DNA from 4 places in the Aminobacter sp. 01T433 genome. Region 4 is predicted to be linked to each of the others. Evidence: riboswitches for the same ligand, from Rfam matches in the RefSeq annotation. Region 4 holds a riboswitch; each other region holds the start of a gene.
What was found. Region 4 has a riboswitch for cobalamin ahead of AC1DLV_RS19130 (ABC transporter ATP-binding protein). Riboswitches for the same ligand answer to the same signal wherever they lie in the genome.
Positions count from the first base shown of each region.

Region 1: it holds a riboswitch for cobalamin, as region 4 does, so the genes downstream of both, bluB (5,6-dimethylbenzimidazole synthase) here and AC1DLV_RS19130 (ABC transporter ATP-binding protein) in region 4, are expected to answer to the same signal.
Region 2: it holds a riboswitch for cobalamin, as region 4 does, so the genes downstream of both, AC1DLV_RS21455 (TonB-dependent receptor domain-containing protein) here and AC1DLV_RS19130 (ABC transporter ATP-binding protein) in region 4, are expected to answer to the same signal.
Region 3: it holds a riboswitch for cobalamin, as region 4 does, so the genes downstream of both, AC1DLV_RS08655 (DUF1636 family protein) here and AC1DLV_RS19130 (ABC transporter ATP-binding protein) in region 4, are expected to answer to the same signal.

Region 1 covers NZ_JBFTPR010000018.1:73,012-76,384, forward strand. The annotation lists gene AC1DLV_RS24780 (lytic murein transglycosylase) at 1-17, opposite strand, end outside; gene galU (UTP--glucose-1-phosphate uridylyltransferase GalU) at 268-1,155, shown strand; cobalamin riboswitch at 1,224-1,408, shown strand; gene bluB (5,6-dimethylbenzimidazole synthase) at 1,455-2,177, shown strand; gene AC1DLV_RS24795 (outer membrane beta-barrel protein) at 2,174-3,373, opposite strand, start outside.
Region 2 covers NZ_JBFTPR010000013.1:106,129-109,501, reverse strand. The annotation lists gene AC1DLV_RS21465 (ATP-binding cassette domain-containing protein) at 1-321, shown strand, start outside; partial or broken gene AC1DLV_RS21460 (transposase) at 930-1,140, shown strand; cobalamin riboswitch at 1,341-1,543, shown strand; gene AC1DLV_RS21455 (TonB-dependent receptor domain-containing protein) at 1,713-3,373, shown strand, end outside.
Region 3 covers NZ_JBFTPR010000004.1:242,028-245,400, forward strand. The annotation lists gene AC1DLV_RS08645 (cobaltochelatase subunit CobN) at 1-368, opposite strand, end outside; gene cobW (cobalamin biosynthesis protein CobW) at 382-1,419, opposite strand; gene AC1DLV_RS08655 (DUF1636 family protein) at 1,416-1,853, opposite strand; cobalamin riboswitch at 1,893-2,099, opposite strand; gene AC1DLV_RS08660 (winged helix-turn-helix domain-containing protein) at 2,094-3,320, opposite strand.
Region 4 covers NZ_JBFTPR010000011.1:11,772-15,144, forward strand. The annotation lists gene AC1DLV_RS19120 (LysR substrate-binding domain-containing protein) at 1-360, shown strand, start outside; gene AC1DLV_RS19125 (MFS transporter) at 489-1,655, shown strand; cobalamin riboswitch at 1,688-1,899, shown strand; gene AC1DLV_RS19130 (ABC transporter ATP-binding protein) at 2,011-2,826, shown strand; gene AC1DLV_RS19135 (ABC transporter substrate-binding protein) at 2,854-3,373, shown strand, end outside.

The sequences.
Region 1 (3,373 bases), on a different contig from region 4:
GTTATGCGAAGGGGCATTCTTTCCTCCTTGGAGAGATCAGAAAGTCGATTCATCGCCGAAGCCGGTTAGCAATCAGTTTACCATGGGCATCCTGGGAACGAAAAACGCTGCTGGGGATTGTCTCCTGAAGCGCGCATGCAATCAAGATCGCGTGATCGATGGTCTTGCCCGCTATCCCCGAATATGTGAACGCGTTCAGTATTCCTCAATTCGGGCGTGACAATGTCACTCTTCGATACCCATAATCATCTATCGGACGACCAAACAATGAAGAGAGTTCGCAAGGCAGTTTTTCCAGTCGCCGGTTTGGGCACGCGTTTTTTGCCTGCCACCAAGTCGATCCCGAAGGAAATGCTGACGGTCGTCGATCGCCCGGTGATTCAATACGTGGTCGATGAGGCGCGCGAGGCCGGCATCGAGCATTTCATCTTCGTCACCGGCCGCAACAAGGCGGTCATCGAAGATCATTTCGACGTCCAGTTCGAACTCTACGACACGCTGGCCCAGCGTGGGAAAAGCGAGCAGCTTGAACGGCTACAGCGGCTGCAGCCCGGGCCGGGGCAGACCTCGTTCACCCGCCAGCAGGTGCCGCTTGGCCTTGGCCATGCGGTTTGGTGCGCGCGCGAACTGGTCGGCGACGAACCTTTCGCGCTGCTTTTGCCCGACATGATCATGCAGTCGGAAAAGAGCTGCATGCGCGAGATGGTTGAGCTTTATGCCGAAACCGGCAGCAACATCATCGCCGTGCAGGAGTGCGATCCCGCCGAGACGCACAAATACGGCATCGTCGGACAAGGCAAGGCCGTCCACACCGGCTTCGAGATCGAAGGCATGGTGGAAAAGCCGAAGCAGGGTACGGCACCCTCGAACCTTTTCATCAATGGCCGCTACATCCTGCAGCCTGAGATCTTCAACATCCTGGCAAGCCAGGAGCGTGGCGCCGGCGACGAGATCCAGCTCACCGACGCCATGCTGAAGCTTGAAAAGCAGCAGCGCTTCTACGGCTACCACTATCGCGGCCGCACCTTCGACTGCGGCTCGCCGGAAGGCTTCGTCGAAGCCAATGTCGCGTTCGCCCTGTCGCGTTCGGATCTCAGCAAAAGCATGGCCGGTGTCATCGAAGGCTTGCTGCACGAGATGAAGCCCGGCCGCTAAAGCGGCTGCAATGTCGCCCGCGCGTCAATTTTGGACGCGCGGAGCGATGGCCATCGACGCCCGCTCCAGATAGACATGTCCCGCCAGGTGCCCGCAGCGATGTGGGAGAATCGGGAACACGGTGCAAATCCGTGGCGTGCCCAACGCTGTAAGAGGGACCGTATCGGCAAAAGCCACTGTTCATCACGAACGGGAAGGTGCCGACAACGGGTTGAACTCGAGCCAGAAGACCGGCCCGGCAGAAATCGTCCTCCGCATGGTCAAGCGGGGGAAAACGATTGCTCGCAAGGGGACACGCGATGCCGGCTGACCATTTCAATTCCAATAGTTTCAACCAAGCTGCCCAAGATGCCGTCTACCGCGCCATCTTCACGCGCCGCGACGTGCGCAGCCATTTTCGGCCTGATCCGCTTGAAGACGAGCTGCTGGCGCGGCTGCTGATGGCGGCTCATCACGCGCCGTCGGTTGGCTTCATGCAGCCGTGGAATTTCATTGTCATCCGCGATGCAGAGCGCCGGCAGCAAGTGCGCGACCTGTTCTTCGCCGCACGCCAGCAGGAGCTGCCGCATATCGCCGAGGAGCGGCAGGCGCTCTACCGCAAGCTCAAGCTCGAAGGCATTTGCGAGACCCCGCTCAACCTTGTCGTCACCTGCGACCGCAGCCGCTCGGAAAATTCGCCGCTCGGACGCTGGCACAATCCGGAAATGGATCTCTACAGCACCGTTTGCGCCGTGCAGAATTTCTGGCTGGCGGCACGTGCCGAAGGTGTCGGTGTCGGCTGGGTCAGCATCCTCGACCGCGAGGCGCTGAAGCAGCTGCTCGGCATTCCAGATCATGTCGTGCCGGTGGCTTATCTCTGCGTTGGCCGGGTTTCCGAATTCGCGCAAGAGCCCGACCTTGAAAGGCATGGCTGGGGCAGTCGACTGCCGCTGGCCGATCTCATCATGAGCGAGGTGTTTTCCGGTGGAGGAGAAGAAGGGCTGAAGGCGATCGCCGCCGAGCTGGTTGCCCCTGGATCCTAGCGCTGGATTCTCATCCCGAGGAACACTGTGTTGGTCGTGCTGTCGCGGTTGGGCAGCGTGCTGGTGAACGTCTCATGGCGCAGCCTGCCGGTGAGGCCGGCATAGCGGTTGAGCCACCAGGTCATGCCTGCTTCGGCGGTCAGCGTCAGATCGTGGTCCTCGGAGTCGGCATAGTCGCGCCAACCGGCGCCGACGGCTGCCATGCCCGTGAGGTTCGCGCGCATTTCGCGCTCGACGCTGAGACGCCCGGCGTAGAGAATCGAGCCGCTTTCGCCCGGAGTAGTCGAGCCTTCCACGAAGGTCGCGCCGTTCAAGCCAACGATGGTGCCACGGATCGGCGACCATCTGAGGTCGGCGGCAAATGTCGGTTCGGAAATGGTCTTGAGGCGCTCGTCATCGAAGTTTTCGCTGATCCAGCCGGCCGAAAGCTCGCCGCCGAATTTCTCGCCCATGTCCAACTCGACACCGGCGCGCGCGCCGATCCTGTTCGACGAGCGTTCGAAGCCGGCGGTGTCGAAGCGGAGATCATAGACGCGGCGTCCGTATTCGACCTCGCCAAATGGCGTCAATGCAGGCGATATCTCGTACCCGGCGCGCAGCCGGCCAGTATAAAGCGTGGAATTCCTGTCTTCCTGGGACAGCGTGGCGCCGTCCGACAATTGAGCGTCGCTGTAGGTTTCCTTGGTCGCCTCGCCGGCCACGCCGAAGCGGAATTTGCCGACATCCTTCTCCAGCCCAAGCTCGCCATCGAGGATGTGGAGCGTCGGTCGCTCGGCGGTGCCGACGATGACGACGGGGGAGGTGGCCGATTCCGGGCGGAAATCATAGCCAAGACGCGCGATGGCCCGAAGGTCGTCGGCGAGGTCGAGCTGCAATCGACCATTGATGCCGCCGGCGAGGTCGTCGACCTCCTGCCCGGAGATGGATTTGCGAACGATGCCGTACGCATCGATGGTCGCCGAATGGGTTTCCCAGTCCGATGCGGCATTGAGCCGAAGGGCGGTATCCGACAGCACTGCCGACTTTCCGTCCGGGCTCGAATCGGCGTTCGAACTCGCCTCCAGTCCCTGCACCAGGCTGGGCCTGAGCACAAAACTGCCGACGCGGATGCCGGTGGGCGCGAAGGGAGTTGCGTCGATCAGGGGCGTGAGGCTCTCGATGGCGGCTTGCCGGGCGGATTCCGGGCCGTTCTCCAC
Region 2 (3,373 bases), on a different contig from region 4:
ATCGCGCGCGCGGTAGTGATGCAGCCGGATTTCGTGCTTGCCGATGAAGTCGTATCGGGCCTGGATGTGTCAACGCAGGCGCAGGTGCTCGCCCTTATCGCCGAGCTCAGCCGCGAAATGGGTCTCGCGGTTGCCTTCATCAGCCACGACCTGTCGGTCATCCGCGCCATTTGCGACCGGGTGATGGTACTGGAGGGAGGCAGAGTCGCGGAGGAAGGCCCATGCAGCCGCGTTTTCAACGCACCGCAATCCGACTACACACGGTCATTGCTCGACGCCATTCCTTTGCCTGAACCGATGCCCGGTTGGCTCGATACATAGCTGGCGGATGAAGTCGATTTTTTGTCGTGCTGGGGAAAGAGCCAGAACGTTTCAGATCACCACGGTCGAGTACGCGTACTGTTAAGGCTTGATCGCGCGGCGTGGAGGGTTTCAAAAGACTCAGCATGGCGTCGAGAAAGGTCTGCTGCAAAGGCTGAGTGGAGGCGCAGAGAGCGCCTGATCCGAGGCCAATTGTGCGGCAAGAATTTCGAAACTGTTCGGTGAACGTTATGCCGTTGAAACCCGAGGCTCTTTGCTGCCCCTCTCTTCGAAAACCCTCTGATCTCCGTGCGAGTCGCAATGACCGAGCACAGTGGTTAGGAATACTCGCCGGGAAGTTGGGTGGGTTCGAGTGCGGGCTTTGGTACGTTTGGCACGAGCCCGCAAACCACCCGTAAAATTCGTATTAGACTTCATGTGAAATGCCTATTAGGCATCGGATAGAAAATTAAAATAGCTGCGTAACCATCTGATTTTGCTATTTCTTCTGCCGCGCCAGCCGACCAATCCGAACCGCGCCCAGCCATCATGCACGTGACTACGAGCGCCTGCGGACGCCAATCATGCAGTTTTGGAGCTAGAACACTGATGGGCCCCGGGGCAGCCGCATCTCGACGCGCTCGGTCCACGATCCGGTCAAGGCGATGTGCATGAGCGGTATTTCCGATAGCCAAGTCACCTGCCTGTGCGAAGAGACCACGACAAGGTCAGGCCTTCCTGGCCCGGCCAATCGAAGGCGACTGGCCGTATCTGTGGATCTACGCCACTTATCTGAACGTGCGTCGCGGCGGGCGCATCGCATCGGTCGCTGTCATAATTCTTCGCAAATACAGAATAATATACCTGCGGCATGAAGGCACACGCCTGACAAATAATACAGAAAACAATTCCCATCTAGGTAGCAATCACTGGATTCGACCTGCATTTGACATCCTTCAATTTGTCTACGCCCAGATGAGCTGCTCTCGCTGCAATAATTCCGATACCCCTGCAATTGACAACGCTTCGGGGCGCTGGCTATTTTCCGACTCGGAATTGGTTCCGCCGAGAGGTGGATGAAAAGGGAACACGGTGAGGCCACTGGCCGAATCCGCGACTGCCCCCGCAACTGTAACCGTTGAGCCTTCTCCAACATGCCACTGAGCGCACGTTATGCGGTCGGGAAGGCGGAGAAAGGCTGAGACACGGAAGTCAGGAGACCTGCCCGTTCCAGTCACCCATGCTTTGTCCACGGGGTGCGGACAGGCGCGGTCGCTCGTGGCGGTGACATTGAAAAGTGTTGCCGCATGCGGAGGGCCGCAGTGTGAATTGCATTCCCTGCACCAGCCTGCCTGCGGTTTGGAGAAACTGGCGCGCCTTAACCGCGCCACCCGAACCATTTGGGGGCAAAATTGCAGAGACTACTCATTGCCGCCGGCGCACTGTCGCTGGCACTTCCCGGTCACACCTACGCGCAAGAGGCGCCTTCATCAGGGCCGACCCTGCTCGACAGGCTGGTGATCACCACGCCTCTTCGCCGCGCAAGCTCGCTTGTGCGGGCTACCTCCTCCGTCACGGTCATCGATGAAGACGAGATCAAGGGATCGGCTGCGCCCGATCTGCCCTCGCTCCTCAAGCGCTATCCCGGCGTTTCGATCATCGGTTATGGCGGCCAAGGCTCCGCATCAAATGTCTATCTTCGGGGCATGTCCTCGGGACAGACACTCGTGCTCGTCAATGGGGTGCGTACGGCCTCAGCCACCAGCGGAACAAGCTCGATCTTCAACATCCCGCTCTCCGCGATCGAGCGTATCGAAATAGCGAAGGGTCCGCATTCAGCCCAATACGGCGCTGATGCCATTGGAGGGGTGATCAACATCATCACCAGGCAGGGCGGCAAGTGCGACGACGGACGCGATCGCTGCGGATCGATTACCACGGGGGTAACATATCCCTGGGGAGCACATGTATCCGGCAACGTGCGTGGCCAGACGGCAGGCGGCGTTGAATACGCTCTGGGCGGCAGTCTCCTCGGCACCCAAGGTTATGACTTCACCACACCCTTGGCATGGGGCCATGAACCCGACGATGACGGTTTCCTGCAGGGCTCAATGAATTTCTCTGTCGCCAAATCCTACGACTGGGGTCGGCTTTACGCCGACGGCCTCTTTGCCCGTGGCCGGACGGAGTATGATAATTCGTTTCCGTCGTTCAACGAGGTCGACACCGATACATTCGCCGGAAAGATCGGCGCCACGTTGAAGCATTCGGACAGCTGGAATTCGACCGTCGAGGTTTCCAGCGGCCTAGACCGTTCGACCAACTTCCGTGATGGTGTTGTTGGCAACAGTGAGTTTGACACTCAGCGCATTGGAATCTTCGCCTCAACCGAGAAATCCTTGGAGATTGGCGACGCAACGCATGTCGTGGCTGGCGGAGCTGAAGCCTATCGCGAAGGTGTGGAGTCGACCGTCGACTTCGGTGTCGACTCCCGCAATCTGGGTGCGGTCTTCGGGCAATATTCGGTCGAGTATGGCGCACTCACCATCGATAGCGGCCTGCGCTACGACCACAATGAACAGTTCGGCGATGCGACGACTTACAATCTCGGTGCCAGCTGGGAAATCGTTCCGGATCTCATCGCGCGAGCGTCCTACGGCACAGGCTTCCGTGCCCCGACCTTCAACGACCTCTATTATCCGGGCTACTCGAATCCAAACCTCAAGCCGGAAAAGTCTCGTTCCTACGAGATCGGCCTGAACTGGCGGCCGACGGTCGACACGACGGTTGACGTAGCCGTCTACCAGACTTGGCTCACCGACGCGATTGCGTCCAATCCCCCAACTTACCTCCCCTTCAACGTCGCCAGAGCCAAGGTTTCGGGCATAGAGGCTTCGGTGTCTCACCAATTCAGCGACAGTTGGAGCGGAAAGGCTACGATCGACTATCGCGAGCCAAAGAACCAAGACAACGGGCTCTACATTCCCTACCGCGACCGGTTCAAGGCCACGGCGGAGATAGGCTACCTAGCGAACGAGCAGCTCAACCTCACGGCCAAGCTGCTTTACGCCTC
Region 3 (3,373 bases), on a different contig from region 4:
GAGTCCGAATCGTGGCTTTCGCCCGGCAGCAGCGCAAGAGCGATGCCCTTTTCTCGGGCAATGGCAGCCAGTTGGTCGCAACCATAACGCCACCAGTCATAGCCGCCGAGGATGCGGACGATGATGACCTTGGCGTGCACAGCTACGCTGTCAATCCAGAGATCGACCGACATCGGGTGCCTGAGGTCGCGCAGGCTGGCGAGCCGCATCGATGGCAGGCTTGCCGCGTCCGCCTTCCAGGCGGCGGCGATGCCGGCGAGATCGCTGTCGGTGAAGGACAACGCCACCACATCCGCAGGCGTTTGCCTGAGGTCGACAGGCTCGACGAGATCGTCGAGCGAGGCGGATGTGGTGGTGAGGATATGCATCTAACTGGCCCGCTCAGCCTACAAGGATGCGCTCGATGGCCGGGCGGTCGAGGCCCTTGAGGCCGATCACCACCAGACGCGAGCGGCGGTCGTCTTCGGCCGTCCAGGCGCGGTCGTAGTAGTGATTGACGCGCGGACCGACAGCCTGGACGAGCAGGCGCATGGGCTTGCCGCCGACTTCGACGAAGCCCTTCACGCGCAGCACGTTTTCTTCCTCGGCGGCGGTGGCGACGCGCCTGGCCAGTTCATCCGGGTTGGAAATCGAAGGAATGTCGATGACGAACGAGTCGAAATCGTCGTGCTCGTGGTCGAAGGCGCCGTCATGGTGGGTCTTGCGATTTTCGATGTCGTCTTCGACAGCGAGGCCAAGGCCAAGCAACACCGAGGGGTCGACCTTGCCGTGCGAGGTTTGCACGATCTTGACCGCGCGCGACAGGTGCTCGCCGACAATGGCGTTGGCGCGCGCAAGTCCAGCTTCATCGAGCAGGTCGCTTTTCGACAGGATGATGAGGTCGGCGCAGGCGACCTGGTCTTCAAACACTTCTTCGACCGGATCGTCATGGTCGAGCGTCTCGTCCTGGGCGCGCTGGGCGGCGAGCGCGTCCATGTCGGAGGCGACCTTGCCTTCTGCGAGCGCCGGGCCGTCAACAACGGCGATAACGCCGTCAACAGTGACGCGGCTCTTGACCGTGGGCCACTGGAAAGCCTGGATCAGCGGCTTGGGCAGTGCCAGCCCCGAAGTCTCGATCAAGATGTGGTCGACGCGTGGCGAGCGCGACAGGATCTGGTCGAGCGCGGGGACAAAATCGTCGGCGACGGTGCAGCAGATGCAGCCATTGGCCAGTTCGACGATGTTTTCCTCCGGGCAGGTGTCGATACCGCAGCCTTTGAGGATTTCGCCATCGATGCCGACATCGCCAAACTCATTGACGATGATGGCGAGGCGCTTGCCCTTGGCGTTTTCGAGGATGTGGCGGAGCAGCGTCGTCTTGCCGGCACCGAGAAAGCCGGTGATGACGGTGCAGGGAACGCGTTCGACGGATGCGGTCATTTGTCTTCCTTGATGAGATCGAGGGGAGGGATGCGCGCGATGAGCCCGCGCTTGAGGCTGTCGGGACGGCCACGCCATGGGATCAGGCCGTCGGTGGAAGTGGCGAAGAGTTTGGCACCGGTGATGAGGTCATCGCCCGAGGTAATGGCGAGATCGCCGAAGACGTAGCTCCATGAGCCGTCGCGCAGGATCGCAGCACTCAGGCGGCGCTTGCAGTTGCCGAGGCATTCGACGCTGCGCACGGCGATGCCTTCGTGTGCAGCTGCGGCGCGTGTCGCTTCGGCGAGCTTGGCACCGGCGCGAGGGTGGATGTCCGATCCGGTCTCGTCGCGGCAGGACGCGCAGACGAGAATAGTCACATCCGCTACACGCGAATCTTCGGCATCGCTGGATGCGTCTAAAGTTTCGACCGAGAGATTGTCGTCGAGTTCCAAAATATCAGGCTCCTTACCTGGGACACCCGCCAGGCGATCGGATCAATGTTTCAGACGGCAGGTCTCCTGGCTCGCGAGTCGTCGCCTTCGTGCCGCCTTCCCGGGAGGACATCCCAGTGGTTACCGGTCTTGGCTCGTCGCTTACAGTTGCGGGGACAGCCGCGGATTTGACGCCAAAAGCGCCGCACCGCATTCCCTCTTAGCTCCTCCCCTTGCCGGGAGGAGACCGTCTGGGTCGATTTAGGCTTTCGCGAGGGGTGGAGTCAACGTGAGGGAGCGACCCGCAATGTCGCTCAGCGCCGGTCCAAGATCGCCGGCCGGCGTGACTTTGATGCTTTCGAGGCCAAGCCAGTCGCGCATCTGCTTCAGCTCTTCATAAAGTTCGGCCGCCGTTTCGGGCGGGGCGCAGGGCTCTGCATAGGCGGCGTGGACGCGCAGGACACCGGCTGGGCGGTCAGCCTTGAGGTCGACGCGCGCGACGATTCGTTCGCCGAGCAGGAAGGGCAGGACATAATAACCGTACTGGCGCTTTTCGGCGGGCGTGTAGATCTCGATTCGGTAGCGGAAGCCGAACAGGCTTTCGGCGCGGCTGCGTTCGAAGACCAGTGGATCGAACGGCGCGAGCAAGGCGCGGGCACTGACCTTGCGTGGAATGCGGGCCTGGGCGTGCAGATAGGCCTGCTTGTCCCAGCCCTCGACGCGGACGGGAATCAGTTCGCCTGTTTCGACCAGCTCTTCGAGGCGACCTTTCATTTCTGCGGGCGACAGGCGGAAGTAATCGCGCAGGCAGGCGGCCGTAGCCACGCCATGGGCCCGGGCAGAGATTCGCAACAGCTCGCGATGGGCGTCGGCCGGGGCAGGGATGGGACTGTTGTAAATGCCCGCAGGCAAGACTCGCTCGGGCAGATCATAAAGACGCTCGAAGCCACGGCGCGAATGGGTGGTGATCCGCCCGGCCCAAAACAGCCATTCGAAAGCGTGTTTTTCCCGGCTCCAGCCCCACCAGCCGCCCGAGCCTTTGGCGCCTTCAATCTCGGAAGCGGCGATCGGGCCACGGTCAACCACGTGGCGGAAGATCTCCTCGATATAAGGTCTGTTCGCGTGGCCGAACTTGGCAAGCCCGCCATACATCCCTTCCTCAGCCCGCGCCATGCGCCAGCGCATCAGGGGAAAGGTCTCGAGCGGCAACAGCGAGGCTTCGTGGGCCCAATATTCGAACAGCAGGCGTTTGCGCGACTGCATGGCGTCGTCGAGCAGCGTCATCGGGTAGGGGCCGAGGCGCGAGTAAAGCGGCATGTAGTGCGCGCGCACGACTGCACTGACCGAGTCGATCTGGAACAGGCCGAGGCGGTCGAGCACGCGCTGCAGGTGACGTCGCGTGACCGTGCCTGCGGGGCGCGGGTCCATGAACCCCTGGGCCGCAAGCGCGATGCGGCGGGCCGTGGGGAGTGAGATTTTTTCTTTCATTGCGGCAAGCCATCGCAGTCTGTTGTGAGGTGACGCAAGGGTACGAGAATCGA
Region 4 (3,373 bases):
GTCGCCTCGCCCAACCATGTCGCCTGGGAGATCGATCCCCTGCCCGTGGCGCTGTTCGAACCCGGCTGCGTGGCGCGCCGCAGTGTGCTGCAGGTGCTGGGTGCGGCCGACAGGTCGTTCCGCAGCACCTATTCCAGCGCCAGCCTGCTCGGCCTCATCGCCGTCGTGCAGGCGGGACTGGCGGTCGCCGGCCTCGCCCAGCGCAGCGTGCCGCCGTCGCTGCGCATCATTGGCGAAAACGAAGGGCTGCCGGCACTGCCGGAGATGGAAATCGGCATCCTGCGCAATCCCCAATCGGCCAATGCCGCAGTCGAACGGCTGTACGATTTTCTTCGCCGCGACCTGACACAGCAGTCCTGACCGGCTGCACTGCCGCATGACTGCCATGCAGCCAGCGCATCGCTGCATTGCAGCAACGTCGCTTGCGTGAGGCGTGCCGAAAGGAAAATGTAGATCTAAATCGTTTCAGCTCTCCTTCGAGTCCGCCCATGCCCTTGCCGATCTTCGCACTGGCCGTCGCATCCTTTTGCATCGGCACCACCGAATTCGTCATCATGGGGCTGTTGCCCGAGGTGGCAGCCGACCTGGGCGTGTCGATCCCGGCGGCGGGACTGCTTGTTACTGGCTATGCGCTTGGAGTCGTGATCGGGGCACCGATCATCGCCATCGGCACGGCGCGATTGCCGCGCAAGCCGGTGCTGATCGGGCTTGCGATGCTGTTCGTGCTCGGCAACCTGCTCTGCGCCATCGCCCCCACCTACTGGACGCTGATGGTGGCCCGCGTCATCACCGCCTTCGGCCACGGCGCCTTTTTCGGCATCGGCTCGGTGGTGGCAGCGAGCCTTGTGCCCAAGAACCAGCGCGCCAGCGCCATCGCCCTGATGTTCGCCGGACTGACGCTGGCCAACATTCTGGGCGTGCCCGGCGGCACCGCCCTTGGCGAAGCCTATGGCTGGCGCATGACCTTTTTCGCTGTCGTGGTCATCGGCCTGATCTCGGTCGCGGCAATCGCCTTTCTGGTGCCTGCAGGAGTTGCCCCTCCCGGCAAGGGTGGCATTGCGGGCGAGGTCAAGGTGCTGGGCAAACTGCAGGTGTGGCTGGCGATGATCATCTCCGCACTCGCCTCGGGCAGCCTGTTTGCCGTCTTCACCTACATCAAGCCGATCCTCACCGACGTCACCGGCGTCTCGGTCGATTCGGTGACCTGGATCCTGCTTTTGTTCGGCGGCGGCATGACCATCGGCAACATCATCGGCGGCAAGCTCGCAGACTGGAAGCTGATGCCGACGGCCCTAGGCGCGCTGATCATCATGGCTGCGATCCATGTCGCATTCGCTGCGGGTAGCACGAGCGCCCCACTGGCGATCCTGCTCATCTTCCTGTGGGGCGTCATCACTTTCGTCATCGTGCCGCCCATGCAGATGCGCGTCGTCGAAACGGCATCAGACGCGCCCAACCTTGCAGCGACGCTCAACCAGGGCGCTTTCAATGCCGGCAACGCCGCCGGCGCCTGGATTGGCGGTGCCGCCATTTCCTGGGGCGTGAGCTATGCCGACCTGCCGCTTGTCGGCGCGGCCATCGCGCTTTGCGCCTTTGGCGTGGCGCTGTTGTCCTTCACACTCGACAGGCGTGACGCAATCGAGCAAGCCGCATGACGCTTTAGCGATTGTCAGCACTTCGCTGCTGCTGTAGCCACGGCGGTGATGGTTCCTGATGCCTGACTCGGGCAACGGGATTAAATGGGAACACGGTGAGACGTCGCTCGACGCGAAACCGTGGCTGCCCCCGCAACTGTGAGCGGATAGCAATTCGGAGACATGCCACTGGCCGCAAGGCCGGGAAGGTTCCGAGGCGCGATCACCCGCAAGCCAGGAGACCTGCCATCATCCGATTAATTCAACCGGCCGGGGTGTGCCGTGGAGATGATGATGATGGCGATTGCCTATTCGATAGGTTTCGGTTCGCTGATCGGATCGTTCCCCCTGCTCCGTGCTTTCACGGAGAAAAGGCATGCTCGACCGTGTTCATGCGGCTAGCCGTCTCGTTGGCGACACTCCAGCCGAGCTTGAAATCGATGCCGTATGCTGGGGACCTCGTCCCTCGCACCAGATTCTCGCGCCCGTAAGCATCCGCATAGCACCGGGCGAACTTCTGGCGATCGTGGGACCGAACGGTGCGGGCAAATCGAGCCTGCTGCGCTGCCTCTATCGCTATCACCGTCCGACCGGTGGCACAGTCAGGCTCGACGGCACCGACATCTGGAAGATGAAGCCGCGCGACTGCGCCCGCCGCATCGCAACGGTATTGCAGGAACCGGCATCGGATTTCGGCCTGACGGTGGCCGAGATTGCCGAGCTTGGCCTGACGCCCCATGCGACAGGCATGCGGACGCGCGACGATGATTATGCGCAAGTCGAGGCCGCACTGGCGCTGCTCGGCCTGACCAAGCTTGCCGCGCGCGATTTCGGTTCGCTGTCCGGCGGCGAAAAGCAGCGCGTGATGATTGCGCGTGCGCTGGTGCAGCGGCCCGACCTTTTGATCCTCGACGAGCCAACCAACCATCTCGACATTCGCCACCAACTCGAAGTGCTCGAACTGCTGCGCACGCTCGGCTGCACGGTCATCGTGTCGCTGCACGACCTCGCACTTGCCTCGGCCCACGCCGACCGCGTGCTGGTGATGGATGGTGGCCAGGCCGTTGCCGCGGGCAGCCCTACCGACATCCTGACGCCCGAACGCATCCGCGAGAGCTTTTCGGTCGGAACCACGCTCGATAGCCATCCCGTCACCGGGCGGCCCCGCTTTTCCTTCCATCTCGAACGCTGAATCCAACAAACCACTCAAGGAGCCACCATGCGTCGAATTCCCCTTATCGCCGCCGCACTTCTCGCCGGCTGCGCCGCAGCTGCTGCAAGCGCCTTCCCGGCCACGGTCAAAAGCTGCAATCGCGACCTGACCTTCGAGGCAGCCCCCAAGCGCGCCGTCTCGCATGACGTCAACCTGACCGAGATGATGCTGGTGCTCGGCCTCGCCGACAACATGGCGGGCTATTCCGGCATTTCGGGCTGGAAGACGCTGGATGAGAACGTGCGCAAGGGCGTTGGAGAGTTGCCCGAACTCGCGCCGAAATACGTCACCAAGGAAGTGCTGCTCGGCGCCGACGCCGATCTGTTCTTCGCCGGCTGGAACTACGGCATGAAGGTCGGCGGCGACGTCACCCCCGACACGCTTTCCCCCTTCAAGATCCCGGTCTACGAGCTGACCGAAAGCTGCATCTTCATCATGAAGAAAGACAAGTCTTCGCTGCAGGACATGTACACCGACCTGCTCAATCTCGGCGCAATCTTTGGCGTGCGCGAGAAGGCGGAAGCGC